Regions from separate parts of the Micromonospora sp. CNZ297 genome, predicted to be linked through region 4. Evidence: riboswitches for the same ligand, from Rfam matches in the RefSeq annotation. Region 4 holds a riboswitch; each other region holds the start of a gene.
The links. Region 4 has a riboswitch for cobalamin ahead of FB454_RS33475 (magnesium chelatase subunit D family protein). Riboswitches for the same ligand answer to the same signal wherever they lie in the genome.
Positions count from the first base shown of each region.

Region 1 (7,720 bases), on a different contig from region 4:
GCACCGGGTGCCGACACCGTACCGCCCGGGCGCGCGACGACGCCAGAGCAGTTGCCGGCACCCGGTGCGCCGCCGGTCACACCTAGGGAGCGGCGATGCTCGGCGGGGCGCCGGCGCCGAAGGACCAGCCCTCGACACTGCCCGGCGCGGGGTTGTAGCCGGTCGCCCCCGACGTGCTGTAGGACCAGGAGCCGCCGCTGGACGCATGCCAGTACGACCAGTACGCCGTGGCCGGCGGGGTGTTGACGCACGGCTCGGTCGCGGCGGTGGGCTTGCCGTTGATCCGGCAGACGAAGGCCAGGCCCCAGCGGGCGGTGCCGGTGACTGTGAAGCCGGCGGCCTGAAGCGCGGCCAGGCCGGTGGCCGGATCGCCCGGCGCACAGGCGACCTGGACGCCGCCGCCGAGCGTGGCGAAGTCGACGACCACCGTGACTCCCGAGGTGCCCGCGCAGGCGGCGGCGTGCGCCGCCCGGGGCGCGGGTTCGACTGCGGTCAGCGCGACGCCGGCCACGACGGCGGCCAGGAGACCGGCCAGCCAGGTGCGGACTGTGGAACGATGACGGAACACGGATCCTCCTGTGATCGGGCGAGCGGCGAAGCGGTTCACGGGCAGGCGAGCGCCGGTGCGCCGGGGTCGGCGCCGACGGCGGACAGACGGGCGTACCCGATCCCGGTGAGACCGAGGACGGCCTGGGCGGTCGCCCGGGGTGCGGTGGCCGGGTCGAAGCCGCCGCCGTCGAAGTCGACAGCGCCCCGGTCGGCCGGCGCCCCGGCGCAGCCGACCTGAAGTCCGGCGAGGAATGCCCGGGCCCGCGCCCAGGCCGGCAGCCGGTGGCCGTCGCGCAGGGCCTGCGCGGCGAGGCCGGTGCTGTTGGCGTTCGGCGTGCCGCCCGCGTTGGCGAAGCCGCCGTCGGCACGCTGAACGGACACCAGCCAGCGCAGCCCGGCGGCGGCGTCGGCCGGACGGTCCGCGGCGCGCAGCGCCTGTGCCGCGAGCGCGGTGGCGTCCACGTCGGACGTGCAGACCGGTTGCGCGGGCAGCAGCGGGTAGCCGCCGTCCGGGCACCGGGTGCCGGCCAGCCAGGCGGCCGCCGCCGGCGGCGCTCCGCCCGCCGTACGGTCCAGCGCCAGCAGCGCGAAGGATTGGCTGAACGCGTTGCTGTAGTCGCCGTACGCGGACCGGTCGCTGAACCTGCCGGCCGGCGTCTGGAGCGAGCGCAGCCGGGCGATCAGGTCCACCCCGCCGACGTCGGCCGGGTCGCCGCCGCGCACCTGCACGGCGAGGGCGAGCTTGGCGGTCGCACCCGCGTACGCCTCGGAGACGCCGTCGCCGAGGTAGCCGTCGCGGATGTCCGGCCGGGTGACCCAGGCCAGCGCGTCGGCGCCGTGGTCGTCGGCGACGCCGGTGGCGGCGAAGGCGAACACGGCGTCGAGGGTCAGCCCCTGGTCGGGGTACACGACACCGTCGAAGACCGCCTCGAAGCGTTCGCCGTCGACGAGTTGCCGGGCGAGCCAGCCGCCGGCGGCCTCCGGGCGGGTGAGGGCGGCGCGCTCGGGGGCGGCGACGGCGGGTGTGGTGAGGGTGAGAGCGGCGAGTACGCCGCAGAGGAGCGCGAGCAGGCGGTGCCGGCTTCGGCGGACGACCATCGGAAGCGCCTTTCCGGCCCGGCGGTCGTCGAAAGCCCGGACGACCGCAGCACGCGGGATCGACCGGGACTCCGACCCGTGGGCCACGACGGGTGGGGAGCGGATGCACGCGTACGACGGGTATTCGGGCTCGCCGCCGCAGATCTCTCTGGGCGGCCTACCGTTGCGGGCCAGCGCCGGATTTCGACCGGTCTTCCCCCGCACGTACACGCGGTGGTTCAGTTGTCGCGACAGTCTGCTGTGGCCGGAGCGCCGATGTCAATGCGCCAGGAACCGGACACGTGCCGTGACGGCCGGCAGGACGCCCGGTGAAGACCGGGCGTCCTCGACCGCGTGGTCACTGTCAGCGGGGCCGGGAGCCGGTCATCGGCGGAACGGTCCGGTGACGCAGTAGGTGATGCCGCCGGAGGACGAGCCGGTCGTGCCGCGTTGCGACGAGAAGTACAGCCGGTCCCCCGCCGGGGTGAACGCCGGCCCGGTGATCTCCGAACCGCTCTGTCCGGTGATCCGCAGGAAGACCGAGATCTTGTCGTCGGGCGTGATCATGCAGATCTCCATGTTCCCGCCGTCCTCCGCGACGTACAGGTCACCGGCAGTGGACCCGGTGATGTTGTCGACCCCGGTCAGCGGAGGGGTGCCCGGCCTGACCAGGTTGTCGTCGTAGGCGAGCTCGTACGTGCCGGCGGCCAGGTTGACCTGCCACACGCGGTTGTCGCCCTTCGTGGTGAACCAGACGGTGTCATCCGCGTAGTGACAGCCCTCGCCGCCGTTGAACGTCTTCGCGCCGGACACCTGCTGCCGGGTCGGGGTGGGCGAGCCGTCCGGGTCGGGCACCGTGGCCCAGGTGAACGTGCCGGAGGTCGCCGTACCGGCGCGGAAGACCTGGAGGGTTCCGGCGGAGAGGTCGCCCCAGGTGGTCGGCACGAACCGGTAGAACTTGCCGTCGGTCTCGTCCTCGGTCAGGTAGACGACCCGGCGGACCGGGTCGGCCGCGGCCGCCTCGTGCTTGAACCGGCCCAGCGCGGGACGCGCCACGGCGGTCCCGCCGAGGGGGTACGTCTCGAAGACCCGGCCCAGGGACACCTCCTCGCAGGAGAGCCAGGTGTTCCACGGTGTCTTGCCCCCGGCGCAGTTGTTGTTGGTTCCGGAGAGGATCCGCGACGCCCCGACCACGGTGCCGCTGGAGTCGAAGACGAGGCGTGAGGCACCGCCGCCCGCACCGGCTGACACCTCGGAGTTCGACACGTAGATCCAGCCGGTGCCGTTCGGGAACACGGCGCCACCGTCCGGAGCGTCGTGCCAGGTGTACGACGTCCCCGGCACCGTCCGACGGGATCGTGCGACGATCGAGCTGGTGAAGCCGGCCGGCAACTGGATGCCGTTGGCGTCGGCGGGCTGGAGCCCGCCGTAGGGGCCCGCCGCGTTCTGCGCCGGGGCTCCGTACGCCGCCGACCACGCGGTGAACGGCAGCGCGACAGCGCCCGCACCGACGACAGTGGCCCGCAGCATTGCTCGACGATCCATGGAACCTCCTCGGTAGGTTCCCCAGATCTGACCGGGCGGAGCTTACGCACATCGATCTGTTGGATGAACGTCGATGGACGCCTCGGTGCGCGGCGTCGTGTCGGCCGTCTCGTCCGTCGCGTGCCGGTGACGGGAGCGACTCGCGGTCGGCCCCCGCCACCGTTCGCATGGCTGGTCAGCCCTTGCGCCACTTCTGGTTGGCCGTGCCCCCGCAGTCCCAGAGCTGGAGCCTCGCGCCGTCGTTGCCGTTCCAGTCCTTGATGTCGACGCACTTGCCGGCCTGGAGGTTGACCAGGTCTCCGGCCGCGTTCAGGGTGAACTGCTGGGCGCCGGTGCCGTTGCAGGTGTAGAGCTGCACCGCCGCCCCGTTCGCGGTGGACCCGGCGTCGATGTCCATGCACTTGTTGTTCTGGCTCTTGAGCGCCGTGCCGCTGAACGTCCACTTCTGCGCGTTGGTGTTGTTGCAGTTCCACATCTGCAACGGCGCGCGGTCGACGAAGTTGGAGCTCGGCACGTCGATGCACTTGTTGTTCCAGTTGCTGACCACTGGCACCCCGGTGGTCGGGGTGCCGCCGCCACCGCCGGTGAACGGGCTGAGGATCAGTCCGGCCGAACGGGGATCGCCGTCGTGCACCAGCGACTCGAATCCACCGACGTCGTCGAAGGCGAACGCGTACGCCCGGCCGTCGGTCATGTTGGCGTGGATCAGGCGTGCGTACTGGTTGGTGGGGTTGCTGCGGTAGAAGTCGGCGGCGTTCGTGCTGGGCTGGGTGTCGACGGTGCCGAGCGTGCCTCGGTTGAGGGCGGCGCAGAGCGTACGCGAGATCGGGCCGACCACCTGGTCGTTCGGCGCGGGCAGGTCGCCGTCGCAGCCCCAGACGCTGGCCGAGGAGGGCCGGTTGAAGGAGGCGACCACCTGGCCGCTGCCGTTGGTGAAGGTCATGGTGTTGCCCGAGGTGCGGCCGTAGTACCGGATGGCCGGCTGGTCGGCGAAGGGCGCCACGGTCAGGGTCTTCGTGGTGTACGCGTTCCACGCGGACGCGATGTACGAGTCCAGGTAGGTGGTGCTGAGCAGGCCGGCCCCGGCCGCCTTGCCCGGAGCCAGGACGCGCAGCACGGTCCCGTCGGAGCGGGTGTGGACGGTGCCGGCCCAGCCCGGCTGCGCCCGGATCCCGTCGATCACCGCGTTGCGTCCGTTGGCCACCACGTCGCCGGTGCGCTTGGTGACGCCGTTGGCGCCGGTCACGGTGACCGCGTGCGGGATCGCGAACATGTCGACCTGGGAGCTGTTGAGCCACAGCCCGGAGTCGTTGTAGGTGAACTCGCTCCAGTCGAAGAGGATGTCGCGGTTCGCGTCACCGGCCGCCCAGGGCGCGGGCTGCACCAGTCCGTCCGGGGTGAGGAAGAACTTGAGCTTCTGCCCGAGGGAGAAGTAGGCCCGGCCGGAGAAGCCGCGGGGGAACTGGATCGTGGTGCTGCCGCCGTTGCCGGGGCCCGGTATGGAGACGTCCGGCGCGGGTGACGGCGGGAGCTGCCCGCCGGTCCACGGTACGAATCCGCCGCCGGAGGTGACGTAGCCGAGCCGGCCGGAGGACAGCTGGACGCCGATGACGTAGAGGTGGACCGGGTCGCTGCGGCCGGTGGTGTTGGTGACGGTGACCGGCAGCAACGCCGGTCCGACCGCCTGGGCGGGCGTAGCGACGACGGCGCCGGTGAGCCCGGCGAGCAGGGCGGACGCGGCGGCGAGCAGCCTTCTTCGGAGACGCATGGGGACACCTCGCGGGAGACAGGGGGACGGGAGAGCGCTCTCTCAGCAGGGTCCAATTGTTAATATTGTTTGTCAATAGGTGGTTGCCTATGGATCAGGGCCACGGCGAAGGTCACCGGTTGATTAAGATCCACTACGGAACAGTCGACTGTGGATTGGGTAGGTAGGTACATGAAACGCATGCTTTCGGCGCTGACGGCGCTGGTGACCGTCGCGGCGGGCCTGACTGTCGGCGCCCCCGCCGCCCAGGCGGCCGGCTCCTGCTCGGGGACCATCACCTACAGCCAGGTGCAGTCGTCCGGGCTCGGTGAACTGGTGATCTACTACAACAGCAGCAACGGGGGCACCAACAGCGCCTGCTTCTACCACCGCGGCGCGGCGTACGGGAGGTCGGCGCCGACCTTCGTGCAGATCTACCGCTGCGCGGAGCGGTCGGGCGAGGGCGCGCACTGCACCCGGTCGGGCGGCGCGGACACCAATTCCGGTGACTTCAGCTATTACGCCGGCCCGGTCGCCGTCACCGGTACGGCGAACTACTGCGTCGAGGCGGTCGGCTACATCGGATGGGCCGGTGAGCGCCACCAGATCTACAGCCGCCGCCAGGGCTGCTGAACCCGCTCCCCTCCCCGGACCGGGGCCGGCGCACGATGAGCGCCGGCTCCCCGGCCGGGCCGGGTCAGGGTCGGCGGCGACCCGGCCGAGGAAGGCCGAGACCCCGGCGTACGGCCCGTGGTCGCGGTGGCAGTCGTAGCGCTCCGCCCCGTCCGTCACCGCAGGGCCCACCGCCGCAGGGGCGGGCGCCCGGGAGCGCCCGCCGGGCCGGCAGTTACCAGCACCACTCGATCCACAGGCGGCGTGCGCCGGACACCAGGCGGAGTGCAGTCGTGCGACGGATGGTCATCGTCCTCATAGGAACCTCCGATGTGATGCACCTCGGGGCTGGCCCAGAGCGTAATTCCGGTCGATGGAAATAAGAAGGGTTCTCGCGATTCGCGGCGGGCTGATCGCACCGCCACGCCGAACGCCGCCGTCGCGGCGCCGGCCATTCCGCTGCCGAGCAGGCGTACGACGGTCAGCGCGACAGCATCCGGCGGACCCGGCGGCCCACCGCTTGCTTGACCTGGTCGCGCAGTGGCTGCGCGCGGCGTGCCGTGAGCTTCTGCTGCAGCGTCCGGTTCTCGTCCCGCAGCCATTGGATGCGCGTCAGCAGTTCCTCGGCCGTGTAGGCGGAGGCCGGCCGGACCGCCGGCGGGTAGACGGTTCGGCGGACCTGCTCGTCGAAGCGGGTGGCGCTGTCCCCGTCGGCGAACGACAGGCCGAGGTCGTGCTTGGCGAGGAACGCGGTGATCCGCGCGAAGCGCTCCTTGTGGCCCTCGTTCAGGGCCGTGTAGTCGGCTTCCTCGTAGAGTCGGGCGGCGTCGACGTCGGCCGGCACGTCGCGCATCAACCGGTGCGGGATGTCGAAGTAGCGGGCCAGTTCCAGGGTGCGCGAGTCGTGTGCGAGGAGATACCCGGGAGTGCCGGAGATCAGCGCCGTGATGGTGCCGTGGATCCGGGTGCCGAAGGCGAAGTCGAATCCGGAGAGATACTCCATCCAGGGCCACGGGTCCATGAACATCCGCACCTTGTCCTCGACGAAGAGCGGGTGTGAGGTGTGGATCGGCATGTCGTCGGTCTTGCCGCGCAACTTCGGTGCGTCGCCGTAGAGCAGGGTGCCGAGGGTGTACAGGCCCTGCGCCACGTAGCGCAGGTTCGGGTAGCGCTGGTGGTGGTGCTGGACGATCGGGGCCAACGCGCGGACGTACGGCGAGATGACGAACGCGAGCCGATCCTCGGTGTCCAGGGTGGCCTTCGCCTTCTCGACCCGGAGGCTGTCGCCGTGCAGGAACATCGACGGACAGCCGATCTGCTCGACGGCGGAGAAACCCAGCGTCCGCAGGTAGTTCTCGCTGATCTCGCCGCGTACGCCGATGCTGTGCGATCGGTCCAGCACCGCCCGGCAGAACGCCTTCACCGGCTCGTCGATCGGACGCAGGTACTCCCGGTCGCCGTCCACGTGGGTCTGCGCCCCGACCCCGAGCACCACCACCGGGATCTTGAGCCGCTCGATCAGCCGGGTCATCGACGTCAACCGGTTCACGTAGTCGTGGCGGAACGCGTTCGCCAGCGGGATCACGAAGACGTCGTACTTCTCGTTGATCTCGTCGGCATCGCGCGGGTCCGTCCGGAACCGCGACGGGGTGATCTCCGCCGTCGAGGTGGACAGCAGCTTGTGCGCGGCGTGGCTGAAGACCAGGTTGCCGCTGTTCTTGCCGATCCAGTCCCGCTCGTAGGTCTCCTCGGCGGTGACGACGTCGAACGGGCCCTTGCGGGCTCGCAGCAGGATCCGCTGGTGCATCCGGGGTGTCCACCCTTCGTCCCGGACGCCACGGCGCCCGGCGAGGCCGAAGCGGCGCGACCGGCCGGGCACGGCCCCGTTCCGTGCAGGAACCGAAATCCTACGCCCTGACACGGAGAGGTGCCGTCAGACCTACACCGGGTCGGGTCAGGCGGCGTGGACCGCTGTGGTGTCCGCTGCGGGCCGGCCGTAGCGGCGACGCAGTCGGGCCTCGGCGCGGGGGTTGCGATTGGCGAGGTTCAGGTCGCCGCCGTAGTGCGCCAGAACCCGTGGGTTCATCACCCGGTACCACAGCGGCGGAACGAGAGCGAGCAACACCATCGAGGCGTAGCCTCCGGGCAGTCGCGGCGAGACGTCGAAGCTGCGCAGCGTCTGGTAGCGGC
Region 1 is NZ_VISU01000001.1:684,732-692,451, forward strand. Features, by position in the region: gene FB454_RS02790 (hypothetical protein) at 83-568, opposite strand; gene FB454_RS02795 (peptidase) at 604-1,647, opposite strand; cobalamin riboswitch at 1,746-1,869, opposite strand; gene FB454_RS02800 (alkaline phosphatase PhoX) at 2,011-3,171, opposite strand; gene FB454_RS02805 (beta-1,3-glucanase family protein) at 3,347-4,939, opposite strand; gene FB454_RS02810 (hypothetical protein) at 5,111-5,551, shown strand; gene FB454_RS02815 (polysaccharide pyruvyl transferase family protein) at 6,012-7,337, opposite strand; gene FB454_RS02820 (alkane 1-monooxygenase) at 7,485-7,720, opposite strand, start outside.
Region 1: linked by a shared signal. The riboswitch ahead of FB454_RS02795 (peptidase) and the one ahead of FB454_RS33475 (magnesium chelatase subunit D family protein) in region 4 are both predicted to bind cobalamin.

Region 2 (7,720 bases), on a different contig from region 4:
CGCCGCTGGGCGTGGACCACACCGCACTCGCCGCGCTCCAGGAGGCGGAGCAGGCCGGGAACGGCGTCGACGCCGCCGCCCGGGCCGCGTACTGGCGGGACCGGCTGCGGCCGGTGGAGCCGTACCAGTTGTTCCCGGCGTCGCCACCGGCGCCGGACGTCGCGCTCAGCGCGGAGGTGGCCACCCGCTTCGCGTTCCCGCCCGAGGTCACCGCGCGGCTGCGCCCGGCCGCCCGGCGGGCCCGCACCAGCCCGTACGTGCTGCTGCTCGCCGCCTACCTGGTGCTGCTGTCGCGGCGGGCCGGCCGGCCCCGGGTGGTGCTGGGCACCACCACGCTGGGCCGGGAGAGCCCGCTGTCGCGGCAACTCGTCGGCCAGTTCACCAACAACGTCTACCTGCCCGTCGCGGTCGCGGCGGACGCGCCGATGAGCGCGGTGGTAGACGCCGCGCACGCCTCGCTGGCCGAGGCCGTCGCGCACGCCACCGCGTTCCACCGGCTGGCCCGGGCGGTCCGCCCCGACTTCGCGGCGATCCGCCCCTGGCCGGACAACCACCTGTTCGACGCCTGGTTCCAGTCCGCCGCGTCGGCGTCGCCGGTGCTGCACTGCCCGGGGCTGCGGGTGGAGCCGGTCGACATCACCGCCCGGCCCGCGCCCGGCACACCGCCGCCTGTGGTCGCCGCCGACGTGCCGCCCGAATGCCTGCCCGTCTGGGTCAAGCGGGGCTCACCGATCGTCGTGGTGGACGACGACCGGGCCGGCGGCGTGGTGATCCGCAACCGGGGTGTCTTCGGCGACGACCTCGTCCGCGGGCTCATCGACGACTACGTCGCGGTGGTCTCGGCGCTCGTCACCGACCCCGGGACCACCCCGGCGGAGGTACACCTTCCTGACGGTGCGTGCTTCCTCGACCACGCGATCGGGTAGGAGTTCCGACGGACCGATCGGAGAGAGGTACGACGACCATGACGGACACCTCGACGAACCAGCACACGACGGAGCAGCCCGCGCCGCCGGTGCCACGCTCGGCCGTACGGGCCCGCTGGTCGGTGGCGCTGCTCTTCGTCATCATGGGCCTGGCCATCGGCGGGTGGTCGGCCCGCGTGCCGGAGGTGCGGGACGCGGTAGGCGTCGGCAACACCGGCTGGGGCCTGGCCAACATCGCCACGAACGCCGGGGAGCTGGTCTCCCTGGTCGTGGTGGCGGTGCTGATCAGCCGGATCAACACCCGCCGGCTGGCGCTGGCCGGGGCGGCGCTGATCCTGGTCAACGCGCCGCTGCTGGCCGCGTCCACCACAGTGGTGGCGCTTGTCGGCGGGCTGGCGGTCTGGGGCTTCGCGGCGAACCTGCTGGCCACGCCGATGAACGCCCAGTCGGTCGAGGTGCAGAAGCGCTACGGGCGGCCCATCCTGTCCACCTTCCACGCCGGCTTCAGCATCGGCATGCTGGCCGGTGGCCTGTGCGGCACCGGCGCCGCGGCGATCGGGATGTCCCCGTCGGCGCAGATGGCTGTCACCAGCGTCCTGCTGGGAGCGCTGCTGGTCGGTACGCACCGCTGGCTGCCTGACACGCCCCGGCAGGAGACGAAGGACGGCGAGGACCGGCGGCGGCTGCGCGACCGGTTCACCCCGCAGTTGCTGCTGCTCGCGGTGATCGCGTTCCTCGCCTCGTTCATCGAGATGGCCGGCGCACAGTGGAGCGCGCTGTACGCGACCGAGGTCGCGGGCGCTGCCGCGGTGCTCGCCGCGGCCACGTACACCTGCCTGTCGCTGGCCGCCACCGTCGCCCGGCTGTTCGGCGACCGGCTGGCCGGCCGGTTCGGGCGGATCCGCTTCGTCCGGCTGTCCGCGCTCGTCGCCACCGTCGGTGTGGCGCTGCCGGTGGCGTACCCCCATCCGGTCGCGGTGATGGCCGGCTTCGGACTGCTCGGCTTCGGCCTGGCGTGCGTGACCCCGACGGTGCTCGGCTTCGCCGGCGAGCAGCCCGGCCTCACCTCGGGTGAGGGCGTCTCGGTGGTGGCGATGGGCCAGTGGCCGGGCGCGTTGCTCGCGGCGCCGGTGATCGGCCTGCTCGCCGGCGCCCTGGACCTGCGCAGCGCGTTCGTGGTGGTGGCCGTGATGGCGGTCGCCGTGGTGGCGCTGATCGGGCGGGTCCGGGCGACGGCGCTGCCCGGCGAGAGCCCGGTCCCGCCCCGGCCGTGACGGCCGGGGCGGGGGCGGCGCTCAGAAGTCGTCGTCGAAGGTGACCGAGCCGGTCACCCCGACCTGGTACGCCGACACCCGGCGCTCGAAGAAGTTGGACAGCTCCTGCACGTCCTGCAACTCCATGAACGCGAACGGGTTGCCGCTGCCGTACATGGGGGCGATGCCGAGCACTGCGAGGCGCCGGTCGGCCACATGCTGGAGGTATTCGCGCATGTCGGCCAGTGACATCCCGGGCACGCCCTGCCCCAGCAGGTCCTCGGCGAAGCTCACCTCGCACTCCACCGCCTCGGCCAGCATCTCCTTCACCTGCCGCTCCATCTCGTCGTCGAACAGGTCCGGCTCCTCGGCGCGTACGGTCTCCACCACGTCGAAGGCGAACGCCATGTGCATCGACTCGTCCCGGAACACCCAGTTGGTGCCGGAGGCCAGCCCGTTGAGCAGTCCCCGGGAGCGCAGGAAGTAGACGTAGGCGAACGCGCCGTAGAAGAACAGGCCCTCGATGCACGCGGCGAAGCAGATCAGGTTGAGCAGGAACGCCCGCCGGTCCGCGCGGGTCCGCAGCTCGCGCAGCTCGAAGATCGAGTCGATCCACCGGAAGCAGAACTCGGCCTTGCGGGCGATCGACGGGATGTTCTCCACCGCGTCGAACGCGGCGAACCGTTCCTTCTCGTCCGGCACGTACGTGTCGAGCAGGTTCAGGTAGAACTGGACGTGCACCGCCTCCTCGAACAGCTGCCGGGACAGGTAGAGCCGGCCCTCCGGGGAGTTGACGTGCTGGTAGAGGTTGAGCACCAGGTTGTTGGCGACGATGGTGTCGCCGGTGGCGAAGAACGCCACCAGCCGCGACACCAGGTGCCGCTCGGCCGGGGACAGCTTCGCCAGGTCGGCGAGGTCCGAGTGCAGGTCCACCTCCTCGACCGTCCAGGTGTTCTTGATCGCGTCCTTGAACCGGTCGAAGAAGCGCGGGTAGCGCATCGGCCGCAGGGTCAGGTCCATGCCGGGGTCGAGCAGCATGTGCCGGGTCGGTGCGGTGGTGGTCACTGGCATGCCTCGCAGCTCTCGGGGTTCTCCAGGGAACAGGCCAGCGCCTCGTCGTCGCTCACGGCGGAGACCACGCCGGAGACCGGGGCGAGCACCGGCGCGACGGTGGCCTGCTGGATGCGGGTGGCGGGACGGGAACGCAGGTAGTAGGTGGTCTTCAGCCCGGCCTTCCAGGCGTACAGGTACATCGAGGACAGCTTGCCGATGGTCGGCGCGCTCAGGAACAGGTTCAGCGACTGGGACTGGTCGATGAAGGGCGCCCGCGCGGCGGCCAGGTCGATCAGCGCCCGCTGCGGCAGCTCCCAGGCGGTGCGGAACAGCTCCCGCACCGGCGCGGGCAGCTCGGTGATGTCCTGCACCGAGCCCTCGGCCCGCTTGATCCGGTCGCGGACCTGCGGTGTCCACAGGCCGCGCGCCTTCAGCTCCCGCACCAGGTACGTGTTGACCTGGAGGAACTCCCCGGACATGGTCTCGCGCTTGAACAGGTTGGACACCTGCGGCTCCACGCACTCGTAGCAGCCGGCGATGGAGGCGATGGTGGCGGTCGGCGCGATCGCCACCAGCAGTGAGTTGCGCAGCCCGTGGACGGCGATCCGCTCGCGCAGCGCCGCCCACCGTCCGGCCTGCGCCGGCTCCGCGCCCCACAGGTCCGGGTGCAGGTCACCCTTCGCGGCCCGGGTCTGCGGGTACGCCGGATGCGGCCCGAACCGCTCGGCCAGCCCGGCGGAGGTCTCCAGCGCGGTCAGCAGGATCTCCTCCTGCACGCGGGTGGACAGCTCCTTGGCCTGCGCCGAGTCGAACGGCAGGCGCAGCGTGAAGAACGCGTCCTGCAACCCCATCAGCCCGAGCCCGACCGGCCGCCAGCGCGGGTTCGACGCCGCCGCCTGCTCGGCCGGGTAGTAGTTGATGTCGATCACCCGGTCGAGGAACACCACGGCGGTGCGGACCGTGGCGCGCAGCCGCTCCCAGTCCACGCCGTCGGCGGTGACGTGGGCGCCGAGGTTCACCGAGCCGAGGTTGCACACCGCCGTCTCGGCGTCGTCGTTGACCTCCAGGATCTCGGTGCACAGGTTGGACAGGTGGATCACGTTGCCCGGCTCGCCGGTCTGGTTGGACAGCCGGTTCGCGGCGTCCTTGAACGTCATCCAGCCGTTGCCGGTCTGCGCGAGCGTGCGCATCATCCGCCCGTACAGGTCCCGGGCCCGGACCGTGCGGACCGCGTTCTTCTCCGCCGCCCGGTACGCGGCGTCGAACGCCTCGCCGTACAGGTCGGGCAGCTCCGGGGCGTCCGACGGGTCGACCAGCGACCACTCGCCGTCGGCCTCGACCCGGCGCATGAACTCGTCCGGGATCCAGTTGGCCAGGTTGAGGTTGTGCGTACGCCGCGACTCCTCGCCGGTGTTGTCCCGCAGCTCCAGGAACTCCTCCACGTCCGGGTGCCACGGCTCCAGGTAGACGCAGGCCGCGCCCTTGCGCCGGCCGCCCTGGTTGACCGCGGCCACCCCGGCGTCGAGCGTCTTGAGGAACGGCACGATGCCGTTGGAGCGCCCGTTGGTGCCCCGGATCAGCGCGCCCCGGCCGCGTACCCGCGACCAGGAGATGCCGATGCCGCCGGAGAACTTCGACAGCTTCGCCACCTGGTGGTACCGCTCGTAGATCGAGTCCAGCTCGTCGCGCGGCGAGTCGACCAGGAAGCACGACGACATCTGGGTGTGCCGGGTGCCGGAGTTGAACAGCGTGGGGGAGCTGGGCAGGTACGCCAGGCTGGACATCAGCCGGTAGAAGCCGACCGCCTCGCCCGGGGTGCGGGACAGCCCGCAGGCCACCCGCAGCAGCCAGTACTGCGGCGTCTCCACCACCAGCCGCGACTGCGGGTGCCGCAGCAGGTAGCGGTCGGCCACCGTGCGCAGTCCGAAGTACTCGAACCGCAGGTCGCCGTCCGGGTCCACGGCGTCGTCGAGCTTGCGGGCGTGCCGGGCCACGAACCCGGCCGTCTCGTCGCCGATCAGTCCCAGCCCGTGCGCGTAGGCGATCGACTGGCTGAAGCTCGCCACGCCCTGTCCGCGGACCTCCTTGTCCACGTACGCGGCGAGCAACCGCGCCGCCAGCTTCGAGTACTGCGGCTCCTCGCCGATCAGCTCCGCCGCGGTCTGGATCGACAACCGGTCCAGCTCGGCGGTGGTCGCCCCGTCGTAGAGCCCGCTTATCGTCTTCGTGGCCACCCGCAGCGGGTCCACCTCGTCCAGGTCGGCGACCCAGCGCTCGACCGCCCGGACGATCTTGCCGACGTCCACCGGCTCGGTGTCGCCGTCCCGCTTGCGTACCCGCATCGCCGGCCGGCGGGTCTCGGACCCGCCGGTTCCGGACGGGGGACTCTCCTGCACGACAGTCATGACCTCTCCTCGCTGTCACCGTCTGGAGACGGCGGGAGACGCCAACGGGCGCGGCGCACGGCCGGCCCGGCTGCTGGCGTCGGTCGTCCCGCGCGACCTCCGGCCGCCGTACGCGGAGGCGTACGGCGCGCTGGCAGGTCTTCGGACTCGCGGGCCCGACCGGGGTCGCCGGTCGCCTACCGGCCGTCGCTTCCCAGGCCGGTGGCCCAGTGCTGTTGACGGCTGTCGTTCCCACTCACCGCTGCGGGGCAGTCCCGGATTCCCACCGGGTTCCCTCTTGCCTCGGCCCCGCCCCGGAGGGTCTCGGCCGAACCAGCTGCGGCACCACCATATATGGCGGTGAGGGCTTGCGTGCAACACCAGATGTCGTGTCGGCGTGTCGGAATGATCTCACTGTCCACAGTGCCTACCCCCGATTCCGGCGCGACCCGGCGGGCGCGATACTCGGCGGTATGGGGAATACCGGACGCCGCTGGGCGTGGGTGGCGGTCCTGCTCGTCGGCGTCGGGCTTCACCTGCTGGTGCTGGAGACACTCGTCGGCACCGGGACCGTCACGTTCGTCCCGGCGCTGATCGTGCTCGGCGCGTGCGTCGCGCCCGCCACGTTCCTGGCCTTCGCCCAGGGACGGCCGGCCCGCCGCCCGGTCCCCGGCTCCGTCGTCGGCGTCGCCGCGCTCCTCGGCGGCGTGGTCGGCGTGGTCGCCGCCGGCTGGCTGGAGTACGGCACCCTGCACCGCCTCGGCGTCCTGCCGATGGCGCTCGTCGGCCTGGCCGAGGAGACCGCCAAACTGATCGTGCCGGCCGGCATCCTGCTGCTGTGGCGGCGGCACCCGTCCCCGGCGCAGGGCCTGGTGATCGGCGTGGCCTCCGGCGCCGGGTTCGCCGCGCTGGAGACCATGGGCTACGCGTTCGCCGCGTTCGTCGGGTCGGAGGGCAACCTCGGCGCGGTCGAGCGGACGCTGCTGGTACGCGGTCTCACCGCGCCCGCCGCGCACCTGGCCTGGACCGGGCTGACCGCCGCCGCGCTGTTCACGTTCGCCGCCGCGCCCGGCGGCCGGAAGCTGGCGGCGTTCCTGCTCACCTTCGCCGCCGCCGTCACACTGCACACCTGCTGGGACACGTTCGGCACCCAGCCCGCGTACGTGTTCATCGGCGCCGTGTCGCTGGGCTGGGTGCTGCTGCGCCTGCACCTGGACCGCGAGCGGCCGCCCGCGTCCGGGACGCCGGCGGAGCCGAACCGGGACCGGCCTCATGATCATCGCCAGTTCGCCGAGGTGGCGGGGTCGGAGCACTTCTGATGCCGCCACCTCGGCGTGATGGAGTCGATCAACCGGCCGGGGCATTGCCGACCGCCGACCAGCCGACGCCCGCACCGCGCCCCGGTGCGTCTCAGCCGGCGGCCAGCCGGACGCCGAGCGCGACGAAGGCGACAGCGCAGAGCCGGTCGACGCGCCGTGACCAGCGGCTGTCGCCCCACCGCCTGGCGAACCGCCCGGCGCCCACCCCGAGCGCCAGGTCCACGGCGAGTTGCACCGCGACGAACAGCACGCCGAGCAGCACCAGCTGCGCCGCCACCGGGCCCGCCTCGGGCCGGACGAACTGCGGCAGGAACGCCACACTGAACAGGATCATCTTCGGGTTGAGCAGGTTCGTCAGCAGGCCGCGCCGGAACGCCCGCCCGGCGCCGCCGTCCGGCCGGTCCGCCGGTGCGCCGAGCCGGCCCGTGCCGCGCAGCGCCCGCAGGCCCAGCACGATCAGGTACGCCGCACCGGCCCACCGGATCGCGGTGAACAGCACCGGGGACGCGGCGATCAGCGTGGCGAGCCCGGCCACCACGGCGGCGACGTGCACCGCCTCCCCGGCGGCGACCCCGAGCGCGGCCACCGCGCCCGCCCGTGGGCCGTACCGGGTGGCGTTGGCGAGCACGAACATCATGTCCGGCCCCGGGGTGAGCATGAGCACCACGATGGCGGCCAGGTAACCCGCGAGCGTGGCCGCCGACAGTCCGAGCACCGTTCAGCCCTCCCCGGCGCCGTCGAGCAGCGCCCGGCGCAGCGCCAGCCGGTGTTCGCGCCGGATCTGC
Region 2 is NZ_VISU01000014.1:116,903-124,622, reverse strand. Features, by position in the region: gene FB454_RS23035 (condensation domain-containing protein) at 1-926, shown strand, start outside; gene FB454_RS23030 (MFS transporter) at 965-2,200, shown strand; gene FB454_RS23025 (ribonucleotide-diphosphate reductase subunit beta) at 2,222-3,250, opposite strand; gene FB454_RS23020 (ribonucleoside-diphosphate reductase subunit alpha) at 3,241-5,637, opposite strand; cobalamin riboswitch at 5,754-5,969, opposite strand; gene FB454_RS23015 (PrsW family glutamic-type intramembrane protease) at 6,090-6,935, shown strand; gene FB454_RS23010 (LysE family translocator) at 7,027-7,650, opposite strand; gene FB454_RS23005 (acyl-CoA thioesterase) at 7,654-7,720, opposite strand, start outside.
Region 2: linked by a shared signal. The riboswitch ahead of FB454_RS23020 (ribonucleoside-diphosphate reductase subunit alpha) and the one ahead of FB454_RS33475 (magnesium chelatase subunit D family protein) in region 4 are both predicted to bind cobalamin.

Region 3 (7,720 bases), on a different contig from region 4:
ACGTGCTGGCCACCGACGGCGTCCTGGCCGAGCACTTCCCGGTCAGCCTCACCACCGGGTGGCGCCTCGTCCTGGTCGCCGGCGCCGCCGGCGGCTGGGTGACCGCGGTCGCCGTCCAGCCCACCGGCGTGCTGATGAACGTGCTCACCGCCTTCCTGGGTGGCGGAATCCTGCTCAACATTTTCGTCGACGAACTGGCCCCCGAAAGGCACTCCAGCTTCACCTGGTTCACCATCGGCCTGGCCGCCTACTCCGGCCTGCTCGCCTTCGCGACCTTCACCACCGACGTCGGCGCTGCCTGAGGACGATCACCGGCCGCCTCCAGACGGCCAGCCGGTGATGGCGGCCGGTTGTCAGCGACTGACCGTCACGTCGACCGGTCCGGCGCTCACGGTGCCGTCATTCAGTGGGGTGCAGCGGATGCCGCCCGTGCGGCGCAGCGCCTTCTACGCATTGGGGGCCGATGGCGACGTCCTTCAGGCACAGGGGGTTGGCCGGGCGGTTGTCCCGCAGGCTGACCGGCCTGCGCCGGCGTCGTCGTCAAGCCCTCCCAGCACGGCCGCGGTTTGGATGATCTGCTGCAACAACTCGCCGGGGTGGAGCCCCCGGGACACACCGCGACGGCTCGCCGAGCTGCTCGTCGGGTGTCACGTGCCAGCCGGTACGGCGGCGGGCCGGACCGAGAGGTCGAGCTCGCCGCCGACGACATTGACATCGATGGTGTCGCCCGGATTCGCCCCGTCATCGAGCAGCAGGGTCGACAGCCGGTCTTCCAACTCGCGCTGGATGCTGCGCCGCAGTGGCCGCGCCCCGTACTCGGGCTGGTAGCCCCGGTTGGCCAGCCACTGCGTGGCGTCCGGGCTGATCTCGAGGTTGATGTTCTGTGCGTGCAACCGACGGCGGGTGCGGTCCAGCAGCAGGCCGGTGATCTCAAGGAGCTGGTCCCGGTCCAGGCCGGTGAAGACGATGATCTCGTCGATCCGGTTGAGGAACTCCGGCCGGAACCGCTGCCCCAGCAGCCCCATCAGTTCCTCGCGCTGGTCGTTGACCGGACGCCCTGCCGCCTGCGCGGCCAGAATGCGGTCCGCGCCGATGTTGCTCGTCATGATCAGGATGGTGTTGCTGAAATCGACCGTGCGACCCTGCGCGTCGGTGAGGCGACCGTCGTCGAGCACCTGCAGCAGCGCGTTGAACACATCCGCATGCGCCTTCTCCACCTCGTCGAAGAGCAGCACCGAGTATGGCCGGCGCCGGACCGCCTCGGTGAGCTGACCGGCCTCCTCGTACCCGACGTAGCCCGGGGGCGCTCCGACCAGCCGGCTGACCGTGTGCTGCTCCTGGAACTCGCTCATGTCGAAGCGGATCATGCTGGACTCGTCGCCGAAGAGCGCCGCGGCGAGGGCTCTGGCCAGTTCAGTCTTGCCGACGCCGGTGGGGCCGAGGAAGAGGAACGACCCGTCGGGTCGCTGGGGGTCGCTCAGCCCGGAACGCGATCGGCGTACGGCGGCCGCCACAGCCCGTACGGCCTCGTGCTGGCCGACCACGCGCTCGTGCAGTTGCTCCTCGATGCGCCTCAGCCTCTGCTTCTCCACCTCCGTGAGCTGGGTGACGGGAACACCGGTACGGCGGCTGACCACCTCGGCGATGTCGCTCATATGCACCTCGGGCACCGGAGGCGTGCCCTCCTGCGCCGCCGCCAGGTCCCGCTCGGCCGCACCGATCTCGGCTTTCAGCGCACCCGCGCGTTGATAATCCTCGTTCGCCACCGCGCTGTCCTTCTCCCGGCGCAGCTGGGACAGCCGCTTCTCGATCTCCTTCTTGTCCGGAGCGGGTGTGCGGGAACGAAGCCGGACCCGGGCCCCCGCCTGGTCGAGCAGGTCGATGGCCTTGTCCGGCAGAAACCGGTCGGTGATGTAGCGGTGGGACAGTTCAGCGGCGGCGTCCAGCGCTTCGTCCGTGTAGCGCACCTGATGGTGCGCCTCGTACCGGTCACGTATGCCCTTGAGGATCGCGACGGTGTCCTCCACGCTCGGCTCCGACACCAGGATCGGCTGGAACCGGCGCTCCAGCGCAGGATCCTTCTCGATGTAGCGACGGTACTCGTTCAGTGTCGTCGCACCGACCACGTGCAGTTCGCCGCGGGCCAGGGCGGGCTTGAGCATGTTGCCGGCATCCATCGCCCCCTCGCCACCGCCGCCCGCGCCGACAACGGTGTGCAGTTCGTCGATGAAGAGGATCAGCCCGTCCTCGCCCGACGTCACCTCCTGGATCACGTTCTTCAGGCGCTCTTCGAACTCACCGCGGTACTTGGTGCCCGCCACCATCCCGGACAGGTCGAGTGCGACCACACGCCGGTTGGCCAGGGTTTCGGGCACCTCGTCGTTGACGATGCGCTGCGCGATGCCCTCGACGATCGCCGTCTTGCCGACGCCCGGCTCGCCGGTGAGCACCGGATTGTTCTTCGTACGCCGGGAGAGCACTTCGATCGTGTCGTCGATCTCGTCATCACGGCCGACGACCGGATCGAGCCGACCGGCCCGGGCGTCCTCGGTGAGGTCCCGCCCGTACTGGTCAAGGGTGGGGGTGCTGCTGGCTCCGCGCCCGTCGGCACCGCCCGCCGGCGGCGTGGGCCCGGTGACGGCCCCACCGAGCGCCCGCAACGCCCGGCCCGCGGTCGTCTCCGGGTTCGCGGCGATGCCGAGCAGGAGGTGTTCGGGGCCGATGTACGTCGCGCCGGACCGTCGCGACTCGCGGTGCGCGTCGAGCAGGGCGCGCTTCGCCGCCGGCGCGAGCGGAGGCGTGTCCTCGCGTGGCCTGCCCTTGGGGACGGCCGACTCTATCTGGCGGGCCAGGTCGTCGGGGTCGGCGCCGCTCGCGCCGAGCATCCGGCGGGTGGGGTCGGCCTGGGCGGCGGCCCACAGCAGGTGCTCGACATTGAGGTACGGGCTGCCCCACTCCGTAGCCTGCTCGGCTGCCCGTTGCAGCAGTTGCCGCGACTCGGTGGAGAGCAGCCGGGACAGGTCGACCCGCTCCACCGGACGTCCCGCGAACGGGTCTCCGCCGAAGAACCGACTGATCAAGTCGTCCAAGGAGCCGCCGGGGATGCGGAACGCGTCGAGCGACATCTCATACCCTTTCTGCCGGTGGGGTGGGTCCTCGGCACAGGCCCACCTGAACGCTACGCACCTTTCGCCCACAGAGTTGGCCTTATGGGTTTCTGGGGAGGCCAGGGTTTGTACTCGCTGCGGGTGCAGGGCAGCCACTGAGGGTGGTTGTCGCGGAGGTCGCACCGGAGCGTCCCAGGGCTGGGCCCCGTCGGCGCCTGCGGCCTGCCCACCATCGGATCGGCGCCTTGACCGGCAGGCCGGGAGGCGCGGGACCCCGGTACCCGCGGACCCTGCGGTCTGCCCTCACGAGCGCTGCGTTGTTACCGGTGGACTTGACCCAGGCGTCCGGCAGGCGTCCGAGTTTGGCCATCGGCGGGGGACCGAATTGCGCTCAGTGTTCCGACAGCACCACGCTCTCCGCCGTCTTGCGCCCCGGACATCTCCGCCGAGTTCGGGCGGCGAAGGCGTGATCGAAAGGCGGCGGTGTACTTGCGGTCGCGGATGAGGAACCCTCCCCGCAGCACACCGGCCACCCCGCCCCACCCTCGATGCGGCCCGATCCGGTGATGGCTGTCGATTCCCAGATCGCGGACCTCACGGTACTCGCGCAGCGCCTTGTCGGGATTCGCCGCGAAGGTGGTGTCGGAGCCGATCTCGGGGACCAGATAGTGGTAGTTGGTGTCGAACCACTTCGTCAGTTCGAGCGCCGGCTCGGCATCGACGCCCCGGGCCATCGCGAAGTAGGTGTCGAGATCGCCGAGGCCGAGGCGGGCGAACCGGTGCGGGATCGCGCCGACAGCGACGGCCGTGTCGAGCACGTGGTCGTAGTAGGAGAACGTGTTCGACGGGATCGCATCCAGGCGCGCGTCGCGCAGCGTCCGCCAGACCTCCTCCCGTAGTGCGGCAGCGGTCGCCGCCAACTTCTCGGCGTCGATCCGGCCCGCCCAGTAGGCCTCGACCGCCTTCTTCAACTCGCGGTGCGCGCCGATGTGGGGGTAGCCGAGCACTGTGCTCTGCCCGAATGAGGTTGTCACTGTGGTCCTTCCCTCGAGGTGCCTGGCGGCCACGGGGGAAGGGGAAGGCGGGGTACGGCTGTCGCGTACCGGCTTTCCGCCCTGGCCCTCCCGAGAGGCCGCCGACGGCGCGCACCGGCGGTACGCGCAGTGCGGGCAGGTCTTCGGACTCGCGGCACGACCGGATCCACCCGGTCACCTACTGGCCGTCGCTTCCCAGACCTCGCGGTCCAGTGCTTCGTTGACGGCTGTCGTTCCCACTCACCGCTGCGGGGCAGTCCCGGATTCGCACCGGGTTCCCTCTTACGGCGCCCCACTCGCGCGGCGGGGGGCGCACCAGCGCCGTTGTCCATCGTATGGGGCGGTGGGCCGACGTGGTCGGTGTGTCCGCCCTGCGGGACAGCAAGCCGTCGCGGCAGCGGAGTGCTTGCGTGCGACGAGAGGGTGACGAGGGGCTAGAAGATGGGCCGGGTCGCGGTAGTCGTGGTCGGCGGATGCGCGCCGCCGAACCCGGTCTGAACCGCCCCGGGTGGAATGGTCGGTGCCGCCGACGAGGTAGTCGCCTCTCTCCGGCGCCGACGGCTGGCCCTGGCCCCTACCGGCGCGGCGCGGAACGCACGGACCGAGGGCTCTGCACCTGCCCGGCCGCTGGTCCGGCAGGTCGGCCAGCCGGACGGGCACCTGCCTTCGCCGTAGCGCTTGTCGTACTGGGCCACCGCGCGAGCGCGGGGGCAGACGAGGCCGTACCGGCTGGCCGTACGGGATGAATCACCACGAGGGCACCTGCCTCTGCCCCGGGGGGAGTGCGGCCAGGCGTCGGCGGCGCCGTGAGTCATCGCCCCCGCCGCACGTGGCGTGGGCGATGTCGGCATCGGCGATCGCGGACCGGCCGGGCTCGTTCCACGCCGAGGTCGTCGCACGGTCGCGGATTCACCTGTCGGCGGCATGAGAGGTTGCAACAGTGGTCGGGTGACCAGCGGAGAGGATGAGGTGGCCGGAGCCGGGCTGGGCGTCCGGCGAACCCTGGTCGCGACGCACGGCGGGGTGACGCGAGCCGAGCTCTTCCTCGATCTCGTGTTTGTCTTCGCCTTCATGAACGTCGCCGGCCTCATGGCCGCGCGGTCGGCCTTCGACGCGCTGGTCCAAGGCGGGCTCGTGCTCCTGCTGCTGTGGCGCAGTTGGGCCGGGTACGCCTGGGTCGGAAACCTGGTCCGGCTCGACCGCGGGATCCTGCCAATCGTCATGTTCATGGTTGCGACCGCGCTCCTGCTGGTCGCCGTCGCGATTCCGGATGTGTTCGTCGACCGGCACGCCGGGCTCTCCGCACCTCTCGTCTTCGTCGTCGGCTTTCTGAGCATCCGAGCCGTGTCGCTGTTGATCATCATGCGGAGCCGGCGACGCTCGACGCAGCAGTCGATCGCACCCGCCCGGCAGGCCTGGCTACCCCTGGCCGCCAGCGCCGTCCTGCTGCTGTGCGGGGCGCTGCTGCCCAGCCACCTCGCACCCGGACGCAGCGCCGGGCTGCTGCAGATCCTGCTCTTCGCGGTGGCGACCGCCGTCGACTACGTCGGGCTGCGCGCTCCAGGCACCGGCAGTTGGCAGCTCAGGTCGGTGCGGCACTGGGCAGAGCGGCACAACCTGATCATGCTGATCGCCTTGGGCGAGACGATCATCTCGATCGGCACGAGCCGGGGGTTCGCCGGCACACCCGCGATCACCTGGTCCGTGCTCGCCGGCTCCGGGCTCGCGCTCCTCGTCGTGGCGTTCCTCTGGTGGGCGTACTTCGACATCGCGGCGCTCGACGCGGAACAGACGCTGGAGTCCGTCCCCCACCACGCCCGGTCCCGGCTGGCCCGCGACGCGTACACCCTCCTGCACCTGCCGATGATCGCCGGGCTCATCCTGGTGGCGTTCGGGCTCAAGCACGCGCTGGGCGCCACCGAGATCGACACCGCAAAGAAGTGGGACGCCCCGGCTCTGTTCAGTCTCTACGGCGGGGTCGTCCTGTACCTGCTCGGGTTGGTGGCGTTCGAGTGGCGCATGGTCCGGCGAATCGGCCGGGGTCCGCTACTCGGCATCGTCCTGGTCGCGCTGCTGGCGCCGGTGGCCCGCACGGTGGAGGCCGTGGCATCGCTCGGGATCCTCGCCGGGGCCCTGGTCTGCGTGGTGCTCGCGCATGTGACGGTGCTCCGGAAGCGTCACCGCGGCCTGCACCGGGTGGTCGCCGTGACGGCCGGGCGCGAGGTCGAGGCCACCCCGGAAGACCTGTTCCTGGACCTCGTGTTCGTGTACGCGTTCATCCAGGTCACTGTCCTCATGACCCGGCACCCGGGGGCGACCGGCGTGTTCCACGGGCTGGCCGTCCTCGCCCTGCTCTGGTGGTCCTGGATCAACCACACCTGGTACACGACTGTGGTGCGCGGGTCGGCGAACGTCCGGCGGTTGATCGTGCTCACTGAGGTGACCCTGACCCTGATGCTCGGGATCGCCACGCCACAGGCGTTCAGTCACGTGCCCGGAGGGTTGCCCGGTCCCGCGATCGTCGTCCTCACGTACGTGGCGGTGCGCGTCCTGCAACTCGCCGCGCTCTGGATCCCGCTCCGGCGAGACACCGCGCTGCCCACGGCCGTGATACGAGCCGCCGCGCCGACGTGTGTCGCCGCCGTACTGCTGGTGGGCGCCGTGCTCGCCGGCGGGGCCACCGGCCCGGCGACACCCCTGAGCACAGCGCTCTGGGTGGCCGGCATCGCCGTCGACCTGAGCAGCGGCTATCTCACCGGAGCCCGCAACTGGCAGCTCGGTCAGGTGAGCAAATGGATGGGCCGCTACAACCTGATCATCCTCATCGCGCTCGGCCAAGCGGTGATCTCCACCGGAATGGCCGTCGCCGGCCTGCCCGCCTCCGGACCCGCGCTCCTCTGCGTAGCACTCGGCGCTCTCCTGCTGTCCGCCCTCTGGTGGACCTACGTCGGCACCGACGTCGTCATCGGCGAACGGTTCACCGAGCTGACCACGCCGCGGCAACGTGGAACTCTGGCCCGGGACGCCTACACGTACCTGCACCTGTTCCTGGTCGTCGGCCTCGTCCTGGTCGCCTTCGGCCTGCGCACATCGTTGGCCATACCCGGACAGCTCGGCCCGGCGACGCCGGCCGGGCAAGTCATTCTCGTGTGCGGCCTAATCGTCTTCCTGCTGACCGACCACCTCGTGTGGCGGCGCGCACGCCGTACCGTGACCCGCCCCCGGGCCCTGACCCTGTTGGTCGCCGCGCTTGCTCCGCTGACCATCCTGCTGCCGGTGCGGGAGGCGCTGATCCTGCTCATCCTAAGTCTGTCGTCCGTGCACCTGCTCGCCCGCACGACCAGACCGCGGCCCGGCAGTCACCCCGCCCGCGGCACGTGAGCGCGAAATTCGCTGCCCGTGATCGCAGTAGCCCGCGCATCTTCCACCAAGCCGCGGATCGCCGGGTGCCGCCGGCCGGGTTGGCGTCTATAAGCTACTGGCGGAATGACCGCGCCAAGTCCTGACCTGTCATCGGCCGGCCGCCCCACTCGGCGGCGACGCGGTGCGGGTCGCCGGTACGGAAATCCGGCGGCTCGT
Region 3 is NZ_VISU01000036.1:17,206-24,925, forward strand. Features, by position in the region: gene FB454_RS32555 (hypothetical protein) at 1-302, shown strand, start outside; gene FB454_RS32560 (ATP-dependent Clp protease ATP-binding subunit) at 648-3,125, opposite strand; gene FB454_RS35615 (uroporphyrinogen decarboxylase/cobalamine-independent methonine synthase family protein) at 3,428-4,114, opposite strand; cobalamin riboswitch at 4,259-4,476, opposite strand; gene FB454_RS32570 (low temperature requirement protein A) at 5,090-7,522, shown strand; gene FB454_RS32575 (alanine racemase) at 7,617-7,720, opposite strand, start outside.
Region 3: linked by a shared signal. The riboswitch ahead of FB454_RS35615 (uroporphyrinogen decarboxylase/cobalamine-independent methonine synthase family protein) and the one ahead of FB454_RS33475 (magnesium chelatase subunit D family protein) in region 4 are both predicted to bind cobalamin.

Region 4 (7,720 bases):
TCGAGGTTGCGGCCGGGGCGTCCGGTGGCCAGCGCGTGGTAGCCGGGGTCGATGTAGTCGGGCCCCACCTTGTGCCCCGACACGGTGTGCCCGCGCGCGGCCAGCGCGGCCATGAGCCCGGTCGCGACCGTGGTCTTGCCGTGGCCGGAGGCCGGCGCCGCGACGATCAGCCGCGGAAGGCTCACCATTCGATGCCTCGTTGGCCCTTCTGGCCGACGTCCATCGGGTGCTTGACGTGCTGCATCTCGGTCACCAGATCGGCTGCCTCGATCAGCCGGTGGTCGGCCCGGCGCCCGGTGACGATCACGTGCTGACGGCCGGGACGGTGGACCAGTGTCTCCACGACGTCGCCGACGTCGACCCAGCCCCACTGCATCGGATAGGTGAACTCGTCCAGGATGTAGAGCTGGTGCCGTTCCGCCTGGATACGGCGCTTCACCTCCGCCCAGCCCTCGGCGGCGTCCGCGGCGTGGTCCGCCTCGGTGCCGCTCTTACGGCTCCAGGACCATCCGGAGCCCATTTTGTGCCACTCGACTGGCCCGCCTTCGCCGGTCTGCTCGTGCAGCAGCCCGAGCCTCTCCAGGACGGTCTGCTCCCCGATGCGCCACTTGGCCGACTTCACGAACTGGAACACCCCGATGTCCCAGCCCTGGTTCCAAGCGCGCATCGCCATACCGAAGGCGGCGGTCGACTTGCCCTTGCCGTTTCCGGTGTGGACCATCAGCAGCGGCCGGTTGCGCCGCTGGCGGGTGGTGCTGCCGTCGTCCGGGACGGTGAGCGGCTTACCCTGCGGCATCAGGCCACCCCCGCCCGCGGAGCGGTCGCCGTGCGAACGACCCCGGTGAGCCCGTCGGCGGTCACTTCACCGAGCGGCACGTGCTCGGCCCTCAGATGAGTGGCAAGCCGGGCGGCGAGGCCGAGCCGGAATCGTCCGGTCTCGCAGTCCACGACGACGACCTGGACACCGCTGGTGGCGAGCGCGGCGGCGGCGCGGTGGGCACGACCCAGCGGGTCCGGGCCGGAGGTGGCGCGGCCGTCGGTCACCACGACGAGCAGGGGCCGGCGGGACGGGTCGCGCAGCGCCTCCCGGCGCAGCACCTCCCCACTGCGTTCCAGGCCCTCCGCGAGCGGGGTCCGGCCACCGGCCGGTAGGTCGGCCAGGCGGCGGGAGGCGACGTCGACCGAGCCGGTCGGTGGCAGGACGACCTCGGCGGTGTGCCGGCGGAACGTCACCAGTGCGACCTTGTCCCGGCGGCGGTAGGCGTCCAGCAGCAGCGACAGCACAGCGGTCTTGACCTGCTCCATGCGGCGGCGGGCCGCCATCGAACCGGACGCGTCCACGCACAGCAGCACGAGGTTCGACTCGCGCCCGACGGTCTCGGCCCGGCGCAGGTCGCCGGGCACGAGCGCGAGGCCGCGACCGCCGGTCAAGCCACCCCGGGAATGCTGATGCGGCGCCGCCGCGGTGATGGTGCCCGGCAGGTGCAGCCGGCCGTCGCCGGACGTGCGCCGCCGCTGCCCGGCGACACGGCCCTGCGGTGTTCGTGCCCGGGACCGCCGGCCGGCCTGACCGTCGCCGGTTCCTTTCACGACCAGCAAGCGGGCACGTGCGGGCTCGCCTGCGGATGCCATCGATGTGGCGGCCTGCCGTTCGGGCTCCGGTACGGGCGGGCTCTCGCCGGGAGAGCCGGGCACGTCCCCGGCCGATCCGTCGTGCCCGGTGTCGTCGGGCAGACCGCCGCCGGGACCGTCGGGTCCGGGGTCGGGGTCGTTGTGGCCGAGTAGGTCGTCCAGGCGGTCCTGGTCCAGGCCGGGCTCGTCGAAGGGGTTGCGGCGGCGGCGGTGCGGCAGCGCGAGACGGGCGGCGATGCGGATGTCCTCGAGTGTCACTCGCGTACGTCCCCGCCAGGCCGCGTGCGCCGCGGCGGCGCGAGCGGTGACGAGGTCCGCACGCAGGCCGTCCACGTCGAACGCGGCGCACAGCTCGGCGATCCTGGTCAGCGTCTCGTCGTCGAGCACGACACCGGCCAGCGAGCGCCGGGCGGCGGCCAGCCGGGTGCGCAGGGCTTCCTGCTCGCCGGCCCAGCGTGTGGCGAAGCCCTCCGGGTCGGCGTCGAATGCGAGCCGGCGGCGGACCGCCTGCACCCGCAGGACGGGGTCACGCGGGGCGGCGACCTCGACCGTCAGGCCGAACCGGTCGAGCAGCTGCGGGCGCAGTTCGCCCTCCTCCGGGTTCATCGTGCCGATCAACACGAACCGGGAGGCATGCTCGACCGAGACACCGTCGCGTTCGACGCTGACCCGGCCGGTCGCCGCGGCGTCGAGCAGCAGGTCGACCAGGTGGTCCGGCAGCAGGTTGACCTCGTCGACGTACAGCAGGCCACGATGGGCCCGGGCCAGCAGGCCAGGCTCGAACGCGACGACGCCGTCTCGCAGCGCGGCATCGAGCTTCAGCGATCCGGTCACCCGGTCGTCGCCGGCTCCGACGGGTAGTTCGACGAGGCGTACCGGCCGTTCGACGACGGGCGTGGGCACGTCGAACGGCCCGTCGGGGCAGACCGCCGAGGGATCGTCCGGGTCGATGGAGAACCGGTCGCCCGCATAGACCCGTACCGCCGGGAGCACCTCGGCGAGGCCGCGCACGGTAGTGGTCTTGGCAGTGCCCTTCTCCCCGCGGATCAGGACACCGCCGATGAGCGGATCGATCGCGACCAGGGTGAGGGCGAGAGTCATGTCGTCGGCGCCGACGACGGCACAAAAGGGGTACTGCGCTGGCATGTAGGGCTCCCGCTCGATCTGCCATGGCGGTCCACGACGCGGCATGCGCCGTGGATCGGATCGAGGCCGGTCTTCGGACTTCCCAGGTCAATGCCTGGATCACCGCAGCGGGCCCTGTGCCGGATTCTCACCGGCTTCCCAGATTCTCCCCGCGACCACGGTCGTGGGGCACCTCGAACCTGTGCATCACCATAGACGCCCCGGTGGCCGGGGCAAGGGCCGGTGGGCGGCTAGGGTGCATCTCCATGGAGGAGCGGGTGACCGTGGTGGGGATCGGGGCTGACGGGTGGGTGGGTCTGCCGGAGCCGTCCCGGGCGCTGGTGCGGGCGGCCGCGACGCTGCTCGGCGGGCGGCGGCACCTCGAGGCGGTGCCGCCCGTCGACGGCCAGCAGCGCGTGGCGTGGCCGTCGCCGCTGCGGGACAATCTGCCAGGTGTGCTCGCCTCCGCGCGAGGGCCGGTTGTCGTGCTGGCCTCCGGCGACCCGCTCGTGTCGGGTATCGGCACGACGCTGCTGGACGTCCTGGGCCCGGAGCGCGTGACGATCGTGCCCGGGGTCTCCTCGGTAGCCCTCGCCCGAGCACGTCTCGGATGGCCGGCCGAGTCCGTCACCACGGTCAGCCTGGTCGGCCGGGACCTACGGCTGATCGTGCCTGCGCTCTCGGCCGGGCGCCGGCTGCTCGTGCTGTCCAGCGACGAGACGACACCCGCGGCCGTGGCCGCGGTGCTGACCGGGCTCGGTTGGGGGCAGTCCAGGCTGGTCGTGCTCGGTGACCTCGGTGCCGCCGGTGAGTCGTGTACCGCGACCACCGCGGCCGGGTGGGACCTGAACGACGTGCCGCGGTTGAACGTTCTCGCTGTCGAAGCTCGCGGTGCCGGTCCGGGCTGGGCCTCGGGCGGCGTGTTGCCCGACGACGCGTTCGAGCACGGCGGGCAGATCACCAAACGTGACCTGCGGGCCAGTGCCCTGGCCCGGCTCGCGCCCGCGCCCGGTCAGCTGCTGTGGGACGTCGGCGCCGGCAGCGGCTCGATCGGTGTGGAGTGGATGCGGGCCTGGCCGACGGCACGGACGATCGCGGTGGAGCCCCGCTCCGACCGGGCCGCGCTGGTGCACCGCAACGCCGCTGCCCTCGGCGTGCCGGGTCTGTGTCTGGTCGAGGGTTCGGCGCCCGGGGCCCTGTCCGGCCTGGACCGTCCCGACGCGGTGTTCGTCGGCGGCGGGGCCACCGTCCCCGGCGTGCTGGACACCTGCTGGGATGCGCTCGGCGCCGGTGGACGGCTCGTCGTGCACGGTGTCACCGCCGAGACCGAGGCGGTGCTGCTGAAGCAGCACAGCCGGCGCGGCGGTGAACTCGTCCGCCTGCACGTCGAACGCGCCGAACCGCTCGGCGGCTTCACCGGCTGGACGCCCGCACGGGCAGTCAGCCAGTGGTCCATCGTCAAGGGAGATTCATGACCGTCCATTTCGTCGGGGCCGGGCCCGGCGCCGCCGACCTGCTCACCCTCCGCGCGGTACGCCTGCTCGAGTCCGCCGACGTGTGCCTGTACCCGGGCACGTACCTCGACGCCGAGGTGCTGGAGCACTGCCGTGACGACGCCCGGCTGATCGACACCCAGCACCTCGACCTGGACCAGATCACCACGCACCTGGTCCAGGCACACGCCGACGGGTCCGAGGTCGTACGGCTGTGCTCCGGTGACCCGTCGCTGTACTCGGCGGTGCACGAGCAGGCACGCCGGCTCGACGCCGCCCGGGTCCCGTGGGACGTCACGCCCGGCGTGCCGGCCTATGCGGCTGCTGCCGCCGCCGTCGGCGCCGAGCTGACCGTCCCGGAGCTGGCCCAGTCGGTCGTGCTCACCCGCGCGCAGGCCCGGTCCACGGTCATGCCGTCGGGAGAGAAGCTCGCCGCGTTCGCCGCGACCGGCGCGACGCTCGCCCTGCACCTGGCGGTCACGCGTACCCGCGAGCTGGCCGCCGAACTGGCCGGCTACTACGGCCACGACTGCCCCATAGTCGTGGTGCACCGGGTGTCGCAGCCGCAGGAGCTCATCCTGCGCGGCACGCTGGCCGACATCGGCGGCCGGGTCGAGCAGGCCGGTCTGCGACAGGCAGCGGTCATCCTGGTCGGCCCGGCGCTGGCCGGGGACGTCCGTGGCGGCGAGTCGTTCCTCTACTCGGCCGGTCGCGAGCGCCGCGTGCGCGGCTGATCAGGGCACGAAGCGCGGGCTCCAGACACGTCCGGCCGCGGTGACTCGCGTCGCCGAGGCGCCGATGATCAACAGGCATTTCATGTCGATGCTGCCGGGGTCCAGTTCGCCGAGCGAGGTGACGGTGAGACTCTCCCCGGCCCGGCCGATGTCGCGGCCCACGACCACGACCGTCCGGGGGGACTTGTGCTCCAGCAGCACGGCCCGGGCCTGCGCGACCTGTTCGGTGCGTGAGCGTGAGCGCGGGTTGTAGAGGGCCAGCACCAAATCCGCCTCGGCGACAGCGCGCAGCCGCTTGACCACGACCTCCCACGGCTTGAGCCGGTCCGACAGGCTCATCACCGCGAAATCGGCCCCGATCGGCGCGCCCGCGCGCGCCGCGACCGCCTGGACGGCGGAGATCCCGGGTACGACACGGATGGCGACGCCGGCGTAGCGGGGGTCCTCCGCGGCCTCGAACACCGCCGACGCCATGCCGAAGACGCCCGCGTCACCGCCGGAGACGACCGCGACGCGCTCACCGGCGAGCGCCAGTTCGAGCGCCTGCCGGGCCCGCTCGAGCTCGACCGTGTTGCCGGAGGCGTGGCGGACGAGTCCGGGGCGCTGCGCGACGCGCTGGACGTACGGGCCGTAGCCGACGACGTGGCCGGCCTCGGCGAGCACCTGCGACGCCTCGGGGGAGAGCCACCGATCGGGACCGGGGCCGAGGCCCACGACGACGACCTCGGCGCCGGGATAAGGTTCGGTGACCCTGGTGGCCGGGAGGTCGTAACGGGCCACTCCGGGCCGGGTGTCGCCGGGGACCAGCACGATCGAGAAGTACGGCACCGTGGCGGGGTCCACGTCGGCGACAGGCAGTACCCGCTCGGCGGTCATCGACGCCCGTTCGACGTACCAGGAGCCCTCGACGCGCCCGGCCTGCTCGAGCGCCGAGCGGACCTTGGTGAACGTCCGGCCCAGCTTCATGATCACCGCCCCGTCGGTGTCGGCGAGACGCCGGGCCAGCTCGGGCTCGGGCAACGTTCCCGGCAGCACGGTCAGCACGTCGGTCTGCCGGACCAGCGGCAGGGCGGTGGTGGCGGTGGCGGCGGCGAAGGCGGGCACACCGGCGACGACCTGCGTGTCGAACTCGCCGGCGAGCCGGTCGTGCAGGTACATGAACGAGCCGTAGAGCATCGGGTCGCCCTCGGCCAGCACGACCACGTCGCGGCCCGCACGAAGGTGGGCCCGCAGCCGCTCGGCGGCTTCGGCGTAGAAGTCGGCCATCGCCCCGGCGTACCCGCCCGGGTGCTCGGTGCTCTGGGTCGTCACCGGATAGACCAGCGCCTCCTCGATCACGTCGTCCGGGAACAGCCCGGCAGCGATGCGGCGCGCGTTGGACTGTTTGCCGACACCCTGGTGGTAGGCGATGACCTGGGCCGCGCCGATCAGCCGGGCGGCTTTGAGCGTGATCAGTTCGGGATCACCCGGGCCGACCCCGACGCCGGACAGCCGCCCGGTCACTCCGCCTCCCGGGCGAGGGCGTTGAGCGCGGAGGCGGCCATCGCCGAGCCGCCCCGGCGCCCGGTCACCACGAGATAGGGCACGTCGAGGCCGGGGGCGTCGGTGGCGAGGTCGATGAGCGCCTGCTTGGACTCGGCGGCGCCGATGAATCCCACCGGCGTACCGATGATCGCAGCTGGTCGTGGCGCGCCGTCGCGCAGCATCTCCAGCAGGTGGAACAGGGCCGTGGGGGCGTTGCCGAAGGCGACGACCGCGCCGGCGAGGTGGTCGGTCCACAGCGACACCGCCGCCGCCGACCGGGTCGTTGCCCACCGGTGGGCAAGCGCCGGGACCTCGGGTTCGTGCAGAAAGCAGCGGACCTCGTTGTCACGGGGCAGGCGGGCGCGGGTAACGCCGGCGGCGACCATGTGCGCGTCGGTCAGGATCGGCGCCCCCGCCTCCAGCGCCCCGCGGGCGGCGGCCACCAGGCCGGGGTGGATCACCAGGTTGCGGGTGAGGTCGGTCTGGCCGCATGCGTGGATCATCCGCACCGCGACCTTCTCGGCGTCGGCCGGCACACCCGAAAGATCGGCCTCGGCACGGATGGTGGCGAACGAGGCGTCGTAGATCGCCGCGCCGTCGGTGACGTAGTCGTAGCGGCGTGCCGGTGTGGTGAGACTCATGCGTTCTCCAGATCGGGGACGAGCAGGGTGCGGTACGGGGTGACGACGATCTCGCCGGCGCCGAGCGCGCGGATCTCCTCCAGCAGGGGAGCGTCCACTCGGCCGCCGGAAGCCGCGAGGTGCGCGGTGACGCGGCCGTCATCCTGAACGATCCTGCCCAGCGCGGGTGGAGGTGTGCTCACCCGGGTCCGCTCGGCACGGTCGAGTACGGTGCCCAGCAGCGCGGCGCCGGCGCCGGGCAGCTCGTCGACGTGCCAGGGTGAGTCCGGCCGGTCACCCGCGAGCCCGGCGAAGCGTACGGCGAGCCCGGTCAGCGCCGCGGCGGCCTCGTCCAGCCGGATGACTGGCCCCCACGCCGAGGTTCCGGCGCGTAGCTGCGCGGTGTCCGAGTCGAGCGCCACCAACCCCAGGTCCAAGTCACGGCTGACCAGATCACCGCGGCCGTCGTCAAGCACGAACAGGAACCGTCCGGTCAGCGCGGTGAGCCGGGGCTCGGCGCGCAGCCGTGCGTCGAGTCCGGCGACGACCGGGTGTAGATCGGCCCGGCCGCCACTGCGTCCGGTCAGCGGTG
Region 4 is NZ_VISU01000042.1:9,519-17,238, forward strand. Features, by position in the region: gene FB454_RS33465 (cobyrinic acid a,c-diamide synthase CobB) at 1-188, opposite strand, end outside; gene cobO (cob(I)yrinic acid a,c-diamide adenosyltransferase) at 182-796, opposite strand; gene FB454_RS33475 (magnesium chelatase subunit D family protein) at 796-2,778, opposite strand; cobalamin riboswitch at 2,826-2,969, opposite strand; gene FB454_RS33480 (bifunctional cobalt-precorrin-7 (C(5))-methyltransferase/cobalt-precorrin-6B (C(15))-methyltransferase) at 3,024-4,232, shown strand; gene FB454_RS33485 (cobalt-precorrin-4/precorrin-4 C(11)-methyltransferase) at 4,229-4,984, shown strand; gene FB454_RS33490 (precorrin-2 C(20)-methyltransferase) at 4,985-6,487, opposite strand; gene FB454_RS33495 (precorrin-8X methylmutase) at 6,484-7,149, opposite strand; gene FB454_RS33500 (sulfite reductase subunit beta) at 7,146-7,720, opposite strand, start outside.